DNA from 2 places in the Paenibacillus sp. FSL H7-0918 genome. Region 1 is predicted to be linked to the other one. Evidence: riboswitches for the same ligand, from Rfam matches in the RefSeq annotation. Region 1 holds a riboswitch; the other holds the start of a gene.
The links. Region 1 has a riboswitch for preQ1 ahead of MHI15_RS16910 (queuosine precursor transporter). Riboswitches for the same ligand answer to the same signal wherever they lie in the genome.

Region 1 (3,626 bases):
TTGATGTAATTTGTGCAGTTTCTTCGACGGAAGCACTGACTTCTTCTGTACTTGCTGAGATTTGCTGTGTAGCCGCAGATACGGATTGGATGCTGTGATTGATGCTTTGGATAAGAATCAGGAGGTGATTAAAGGCATCACCTGCTTCTGCTACTTTGCCGACTCCAGAGGCAACCTCAGAATTCACGTGGTTCATCTCGGTAACGGAGCGACTCATATCTTCTTGAAGCCCAAGTAGGAAGTCACGGATCTGTTCGTTTGCGTTACGGGATTGTTCAGACAGCTTGCGTACTTCTCCCGCAACAACAGCAAAGCCGCGTCCATGCTCTCCTGCGCGTGCAGCTTCAATTGAAGCATTCAGCGACAGCATTTGGATCTGTTTCGTAATTTCAGTAATACTGTGAACGACTTCTCCGATCATTACTGAACGCTCATTCATGATTTGTAATTGATCCAGCGACTGTAGGGAAGCACGTTCAACCTGGCGCATTTGCAGCACAGCGCTTTGAGCAATTTCATTACCGCCACTTGCTTCAGCGGAAGCCTCACTGATTTGCTCCGTGACTTCATTCGCTGCTGAGGCAATACTTTGAATGCCTAAATTGATTTCTTCCATTGCTCTCGAGTTATCTGATGCACTGCTAGCGATAGTCGTACTACCTTTGCCGATTTCTATTACCGATGAGCTGGAGTGTTCCGCCATATCATTGAGAACCTCAACACGTTCTTTTAAAGAGTTGGAATCCGCAACGACAGTATTAGAGGTTACCAGTACATGTCCAATCATTTCTTTCAGGCGTTGGGTCATCGCTTGGAAGCTTACGGACAACTGTGCAACTTCGTCATTTCCTTTAACTGATAATTCTTCGGTGAAATCTCCCTCTGCGAGCCGGGCACTATAAGCTGCCAGTTTTGAGATTGGACGTGTTATACGCACACTCATGAACCATGCACCAGTTAGGCCGATGATCAACGTCAGAAGTGTGATTCCGGCACTTGTCCATAGAATACTGTCTGTTTTTTCTTGAATGAAGCTTACGTCACTGCTTACACCGATAACCATCGTACTTCCGGGAATACCGATATAAGCTGTTTTATGTATACCATGTGCGTCGCTATATGTATCGCTTAGTCCAGTTTTTCCTTTAGAGGCTTGTTGCATTGCAGAGGATACGGTGACACTTTCTGCCCGTTGCAATTTTGCATCGTGATCTGCGGATAGAATCTCAGCTTCTTTTCCCTTCAGATTGACCAGAAAAATGGTTTCCACTCCATGTTGTTTCCTCTTTTCCTGAAAATAGAACTCGAGATTGGTGGCAGACTGATCGTTCTTATTTAGGGTTTGCTGGGCGTGCATTACGTTGAGATTCTTATATACGTCCTGAGCAGCGGCAGTAAGGATTTTGTTAATCTGCGGCATAACATAGCTGTTGAAGATACTGATAGAGATAAAATAGAAGCTGGTGCTTAACAAAAGAGACGTGAGCAACAGAACAACAAATAATAAACGCGTAAATTTGCGACTGATCGAATGCTTGATACGAAACATATCGTTCTCTCCTTTTTTTATGGACGGTGAGGTCATTTCTTTTTTGGTCTTCACTAGATACTCCATGCCAACTGCTGGAAATTGGCGACCCGAGATATATTCCATAGTTATGTCATATTTCTACTAAATGGATCGGGAATAAGGTGTTTGATACTATTCTATAGAATTAACCTCTGGATGAATAGTGAAAGTTTTGTCCTATAGAGCATTTTTTTCTGAAAGAAATGAATTATTGCTGACTATTTTAGATAATTGGCGAAAAAAAAGAAATGGAACTACCAATTTCATATAAAAATATTATTTTTATGGATTGTTAAGCGCTATTGTGATAGAGTATTAATGTTTTGTTCCGAAAATTTAATATTGTAAGCCGCGGTTCGTAACCATCCCGCGTAAACAAAACTAGGAGGAATTTCAGTAATATGTTTAATTTGCTGTGGGGAGTTTTATTTGTTATTGTCAATTTTGCTTTTTTTCTACTCTGTTACCGCTTGTTCGGGAAAAGTGGAATGTACGCCTGGGTAGGTATTGCTACTGTAATTGCTAACATTCAGGTAGCTAAGACGATTGCTATGCCATTTGATATTGTGATGACACTCGGAAATACGATGTATGTCACTTTATATATGACCAGCGATTTACTTAATGAGAAGTACGGAAGAGCGGAAGCACGTAAAGCGGTCTGGTTTGGTTTCTTCACCTTGCTTATGACTACAGTCATTATGCAGATGGTACTAGTATTTAAGCCGCAGGAGACCGATATCGCTCAGTCTTCTTTGGAGACGATTTTTGGGCTGATGCCTCGACTAGCTTTGGGTAGTCTTACTGCTTACTTCATTAGTCAGTTCCTAGATGTTCGGTTGTACTCTTGGATTCGTAAATATTACAGCACCTCAAGTCAGCTGTGGATTCGTTCCAACGGTAGTACGATGATTAGCTCCTTTGTGGATACACTTATTTTCTGTACCATTGCGTTTGCGGGCTTGTATGACTGGAATGTATGGCTTGAAATTTTGCTTACGACTTATCTAGCGAAGTTCTTACTAACCGCAGTAAGCACACCTATCTTATATATCGCCCGAACCTTTACTTTTGCTGAAGAGGGTTCAACATCATCCGTTCAAAAGAAGGACTAAACAACAATACAGCCAGCGCGTACCGATCATAATCGATGCGTGCTGGCTGTTTTTTCGTTGTAAGATGGACTTAATCGTTACATGAAAGATGTGTACATAAAAATAATATAAAGCTAAAATAAGCTATCGTAGCAATTCTAGCGGGTTAGTTTAACAGGAGCGCCGGCGATGGCGCTTATCACATATCCTTTAGTTTGGGCTGGACTTGCGGGGCAGTCCGATTGAAGAGAATGTATATAATCGGTAGTCACAGAAATTACGAACAGGTGTGATCAGGATGAATCTAGTAGTTCCTATACTGCGTCATGCAGCACAGCAGCCCGACAGCATTGCCTTAACCCATGACCAAGCAAGTCATACCTATGCCACATTAGTAAAAACGATGCGGAGAATCGCGAATGGCTTACAGCAAAAGGGTCTGAGGCATGACAAAATCGCGATTTTGTCTACGAATCGTATTGAATTTGTTGAGGTTTTTTTGGGGGCGATTTATGCGGGCTGTGTTCCCATTCCCTTAGATCCCAAATGGAGTGCTAATGAACTGCAGGTTATTATAGAGCAGTGCCAGCCGACAATGATTTTTGCCGAGCCGGAAGCCGCAAAGAATCTGACCTTCAAGGATCAAATGATCCAAACATTGACCTTCTCAAATGAACGAACAGGTTCCTATGATCAGTGGCTGGCTGCCCTGAAGCCGGAGGCTGAGTTGGATGAGACGAATGAATTATTATTTATTGGCTTTACTTCAGGCACAACCGGATTGCCCAAAGGTTATATGCGTACCCATTTATCATGGTTAAAAAGCTTTGAGGTCTCGAATATTGCTTTTGAATTGGACGCTATGAAGGATGTTTTGGCACCAGGTCCATTTGTGCATTCCCTATCCTTATTCGCCGTAATGCAGAGTCTATATGGTGGAGCAACCTTTCATATCACACAAA
Region 2 (3,626 bases), on a different contig from region 1:
GCATGAAAACATGAATATTGACAAAATTCAAGATGATCTAGAGCAGCTAATGACTGCAGGAATAGTGAAAAGTCATGAGAATTTAAAAGATCACGTGTACACTAAAATGGGCGGCAAAGCTGATATTTTGGCTGCACCAGCTACTTATGATGAAATTCAAAAGATCGTTACATATGCAGAACAAAATGGGATAACCCTTACGGTACTTGGGAATGGCTCCAATGTGATTATCCGTGATGGAGGTGTACGTGGAATCGTTCTGCAAACGGCAGGACTGACCGAAATGGGAATTCGCGACAATCTCTTATATGCGCAATGTGGTGCCAAAATAATTGATGTTTCCAGATATGCGCTTGATAAGGAGCTTACGGGTCTTGAGTTCGCCTGTGGCATTCCAGGAACAGTTGGTGGAGCGCTCTATATGAACGCAGGTGCTTATGGCGGTGAGATCAAAGATGTCCTGCATAGTGCACTAGCTATAAATAAGAACGGGCAATTGGTAACTCTGCAAGGAGATGAGCTGCAATGGGGATACAGAAAAAGTGTATTCGCAAGCGGTGAGTATATTGTACTTGAGGCCAAATTTGCTATGACTTCCGGTGATGTTTTAACGATCAAGGCAAAAATGGATGAACTAACTTATTTACGTGAATCGAAGCAACCGCTTGAGTATCCATCCTGTGGGAGTGTGTTTAAGCGGCCTCCAGGCCGTTTTGCAGGTCAGTTAATTCAAGAGAGCGGCTTACAGGGTACAAGAATCGGCGGTGCTGAGGTATCCAAGAAGCATGCGGGATTTATTGTGAATGCAGATAATGCAACAGCCAGTGATTACATCGGGCTAATCCACCATGTAAGAGCGACTGTGAAGGATAAATTCGGTGTAGAGCTGGAAACTGAAGTGGAGATCATTGGAGAAGAATAAATGATAAGCAAAAAGAGCCCGCAGATCGCTGTGGGCTCTTTTTGCTTATCATAATCATGTTCGTTTAATCTACTGAAAGGATGTAATTAGCTCTGTCCGTAGTTATTTCTGCCTTGCGGTCGGCTAAGTCTACGATTTGAAGACCTTCAACAGCTAAATCATAAGTGGATTGTGGCAGGGATACCAGTTCACCATCGGCGTTAAGTGTGCTGCCGAAACCTCTTAATATCAGTGCACTTCCAAGATATTCATCAATTACGTCGTCTGCACTGCGGAAATCTACGGCCTCTAAATTGAAATGAACTTTATCCAGATCACGAAGTTCTTTCTTTTCAATAGCGATTGTTTCATTCAAATGATTGTTAAGCCAATCCATAAGCTGCTGTATACTTTGTTCCATAAAATGCTCCCACCCTTAGCTCGAAGATTATTATGAATAAGTTACCCCTTTCTTAGGATTTGAATCCTTTTTTTTGCCACATCTTAATTAACCATATGAATAGTTCATGTGATTAAAAAGAAATTCACGAACAAATTGGCATTGTTTTGAACTTCATAAACTCTACATACGCAGATCTATCCGCGGTAAATTGGAGTTATTTGCTGATCTGTATAAGGTAACAGTAAAGAGTAGAACTTGTCAGGAGCAGACTACCCATGGTATAGTTCAAGACGCAATATGCTTTATGCTTTAAGAAGAAGTCTGCGCTAAGTTGTGCAGGAGAGGTTCGCGAACTCCCTCTATAAAAAACTAAGAATATATTAAACAGTACAAGCGGTTGCTGTCCTTTATCCGGATGTTGCTTCCGTTTCTTCTTAGTGGAGCCAAGTTTTCGAAATCTCGTTCTTCTTTCCATTACCGGCCAAGGCCGAAGGAAAAGAGAGGGGTTTTTTGTCGTGTCAGAAGGAAGATTGAAAGAGGAAATGCAAGAAGTTACTTTGCTTGGTAATCAGGGAACACAGTACAAGTTTGGTTATGATCCAGACATTCTGGAGGTGTTTGATAACAAACATCCCGGGCGTGATTATTTTGTTAAATTCAACTGCCCTGAGTTCACTAGCTTGTGTCCTGTAACGGGTCAGCCGGATTTTGCCACGCTGTATATTTCGTATATTCCTGAACAAAAAATGGTGGAGTCCAAATCATTAAAGCTGTATCTGTTTAGCTTCCGCAACCATGGTGATTTTCATGAGGACTGTGTCAACATTATTATGAATGATCTGATCTCTCTGATGGATCCGCGTTACATTGAGGTATGGGGTAAGTTCACTCCGCGCGGAGGCATTTCAATTGATCCTTATTGCAACTATGGAAGACCGGGTACGAAGTATGAGGCGATGGCGGAACACCGCTTAATCAATCACGACCTCTATCCAGAAAAAGTGGACAACCGCTAAATTCCAACTTGTGATAAGGAGAGATTCATATGAACAAAAAAGCACTCGTCGTATTCAGCGGCGGACAAGATAGCACCACTTGCCTGGTTTGGGCATTGCAGCATTATGAGGAAGTGCAGGTAGTTACTTTCAACTATAATCAACGTCATGCGGCTGAAATCGAAGTTGCAACAGAGATAGCAGCTAAGTTTAATGTAAAACAGCATATTCTTGATCTGGGGCTGCTCAATCAGCTGGCACCCAATGCACTTACCCGTCAGGATATAGATATCGTGGCTGGTGAAGGGGATGAGCTTCCAAGTACTTTCGTCGATGGACGGAATTTGTTGTTTTTATCTTTTGCCGCAATATTAGCTAAACAACTGGGGTACTCCCATATCGTCACTGGGGTTTGCCAAACGGACTTTAGCGGTTATCCGGACTGCCGTGATGTTTTTGTGAAATCATTGAATGTTACGCTGAACTTATCTATGGACTATGAGTTTGCGATCCACACTCCCCTAATGTGGCTGGATAAAAAAGAAACGTGGAAAATGGCCGATGAACTGGGGTATTTTGATTATGTTCGCGAACACACACTGACCTGTTACAACGGTATTATTGGCAGTGGCTGCGGTACTTGTCCAGCCTGTCTATTGCGTCAGCGTGGTCTTGAGCAATATGAGGCGGAGAGAATGGAGGCCGGTTCTTAATGCTTAACGAGGTTTCAGTCTGCAAAATATTTACGTTCGATGCGGCACACCAGTTAGTGGGACACAAAGGGAAATGCAGCAACCTGCACGGACATACTTATAAGCTCGAAGTAGTGCTTAAGGGCAAACCTATGGCCGCGGAAGGCCACTCGGATGAAGGTTTCGTCATTGATTTCAGCGATATCAAAATGACAGTACAACAAAGCCTTGTAGATCGTTTAGATCACGCTTTTCTTGCCATGGGAAATGAACCTGTGTTAGAGACGTTAACGAATACGGGCTCCAAAGTAGCCTTATTGTCTTTCCGCACCACAGTAGAGAATATGTCTTCATATATTGCCTACAAGCTTAAGCAAGCAGGGTTGCCTTTGTACTCGGTAAAGCTATGGGAGACTCCAACCTCTTGGGCAGAGGTGCTGGCTGAAGATGTTCCGGATGAAGGGCCATCCTACCGTTTGTATGGAGGCTGTGACTGTGAGTAAGATTCCTGTCATTGAAATGTTCGGTCCAACTATTCAAGGCGAAGGTGCGGTAATTGGAGTGAAGACAATGTTTGTCCGCACCTATGGCTGCGATTATCGTTGCGGCTGGTGTGACTCCGCTTTTACTTGGGA

Region 2: it holds a riboswitch for preQ1, as region 1 does, so the genes downstream of both, queF (preQ(1) synthase) here and MHI15_RS16910 (queuosine precursor transporter) in region 1, are expected to answer to the same signal.

Annotation. Positions count from the first base shown of each region.
Region 1 covers NZ_JBBOWJ010000002.1:663,510-667,135, reverse strand. Annotated here, with positions in the region: gene MHI15_RS16915 (methyl-accepting chemotaxis protein) at 1-1,549, opposite strand, end outside; PreQ1 riboswitch class I at 1,916-1,961, shown strand; gene MHI15_RS16910 (queuosine precursor transporter) at 1,972-2,685, shown strand; gene MHI15_RS16905 (AMP-binding protein) at 2,963-3,626, shown strand, end outside.
Region 2 covers NZ_JBBOWJ010000003.1:162,938-166,563, forward strand. Annotated here, with positions in the region: gene murB (UDP-N-acetylmuramate dehydrogenase) at 11-922, shown strand; gene MHI15_RS20655 (hypothetical protein) at 987-1,322, opposite strand; PreQ1 riboswitch class I at 1,640-1,683, shown strand; gene queF (preQ(1) synthase) at 1,847-2,320, shown strand; gene queC (7-cyano-7-deazaguanine synthase QueC) at 2,344-3,012, shown strand; gene MHI15_RS20670 (6-pyruvoyl trahydropterin synthase family protein) at 3,012-3,494, shown strand; gene queE (7-carboxy-7-deazaguanine synthase QueE) at 3,487-3,626, shown strand, end outside.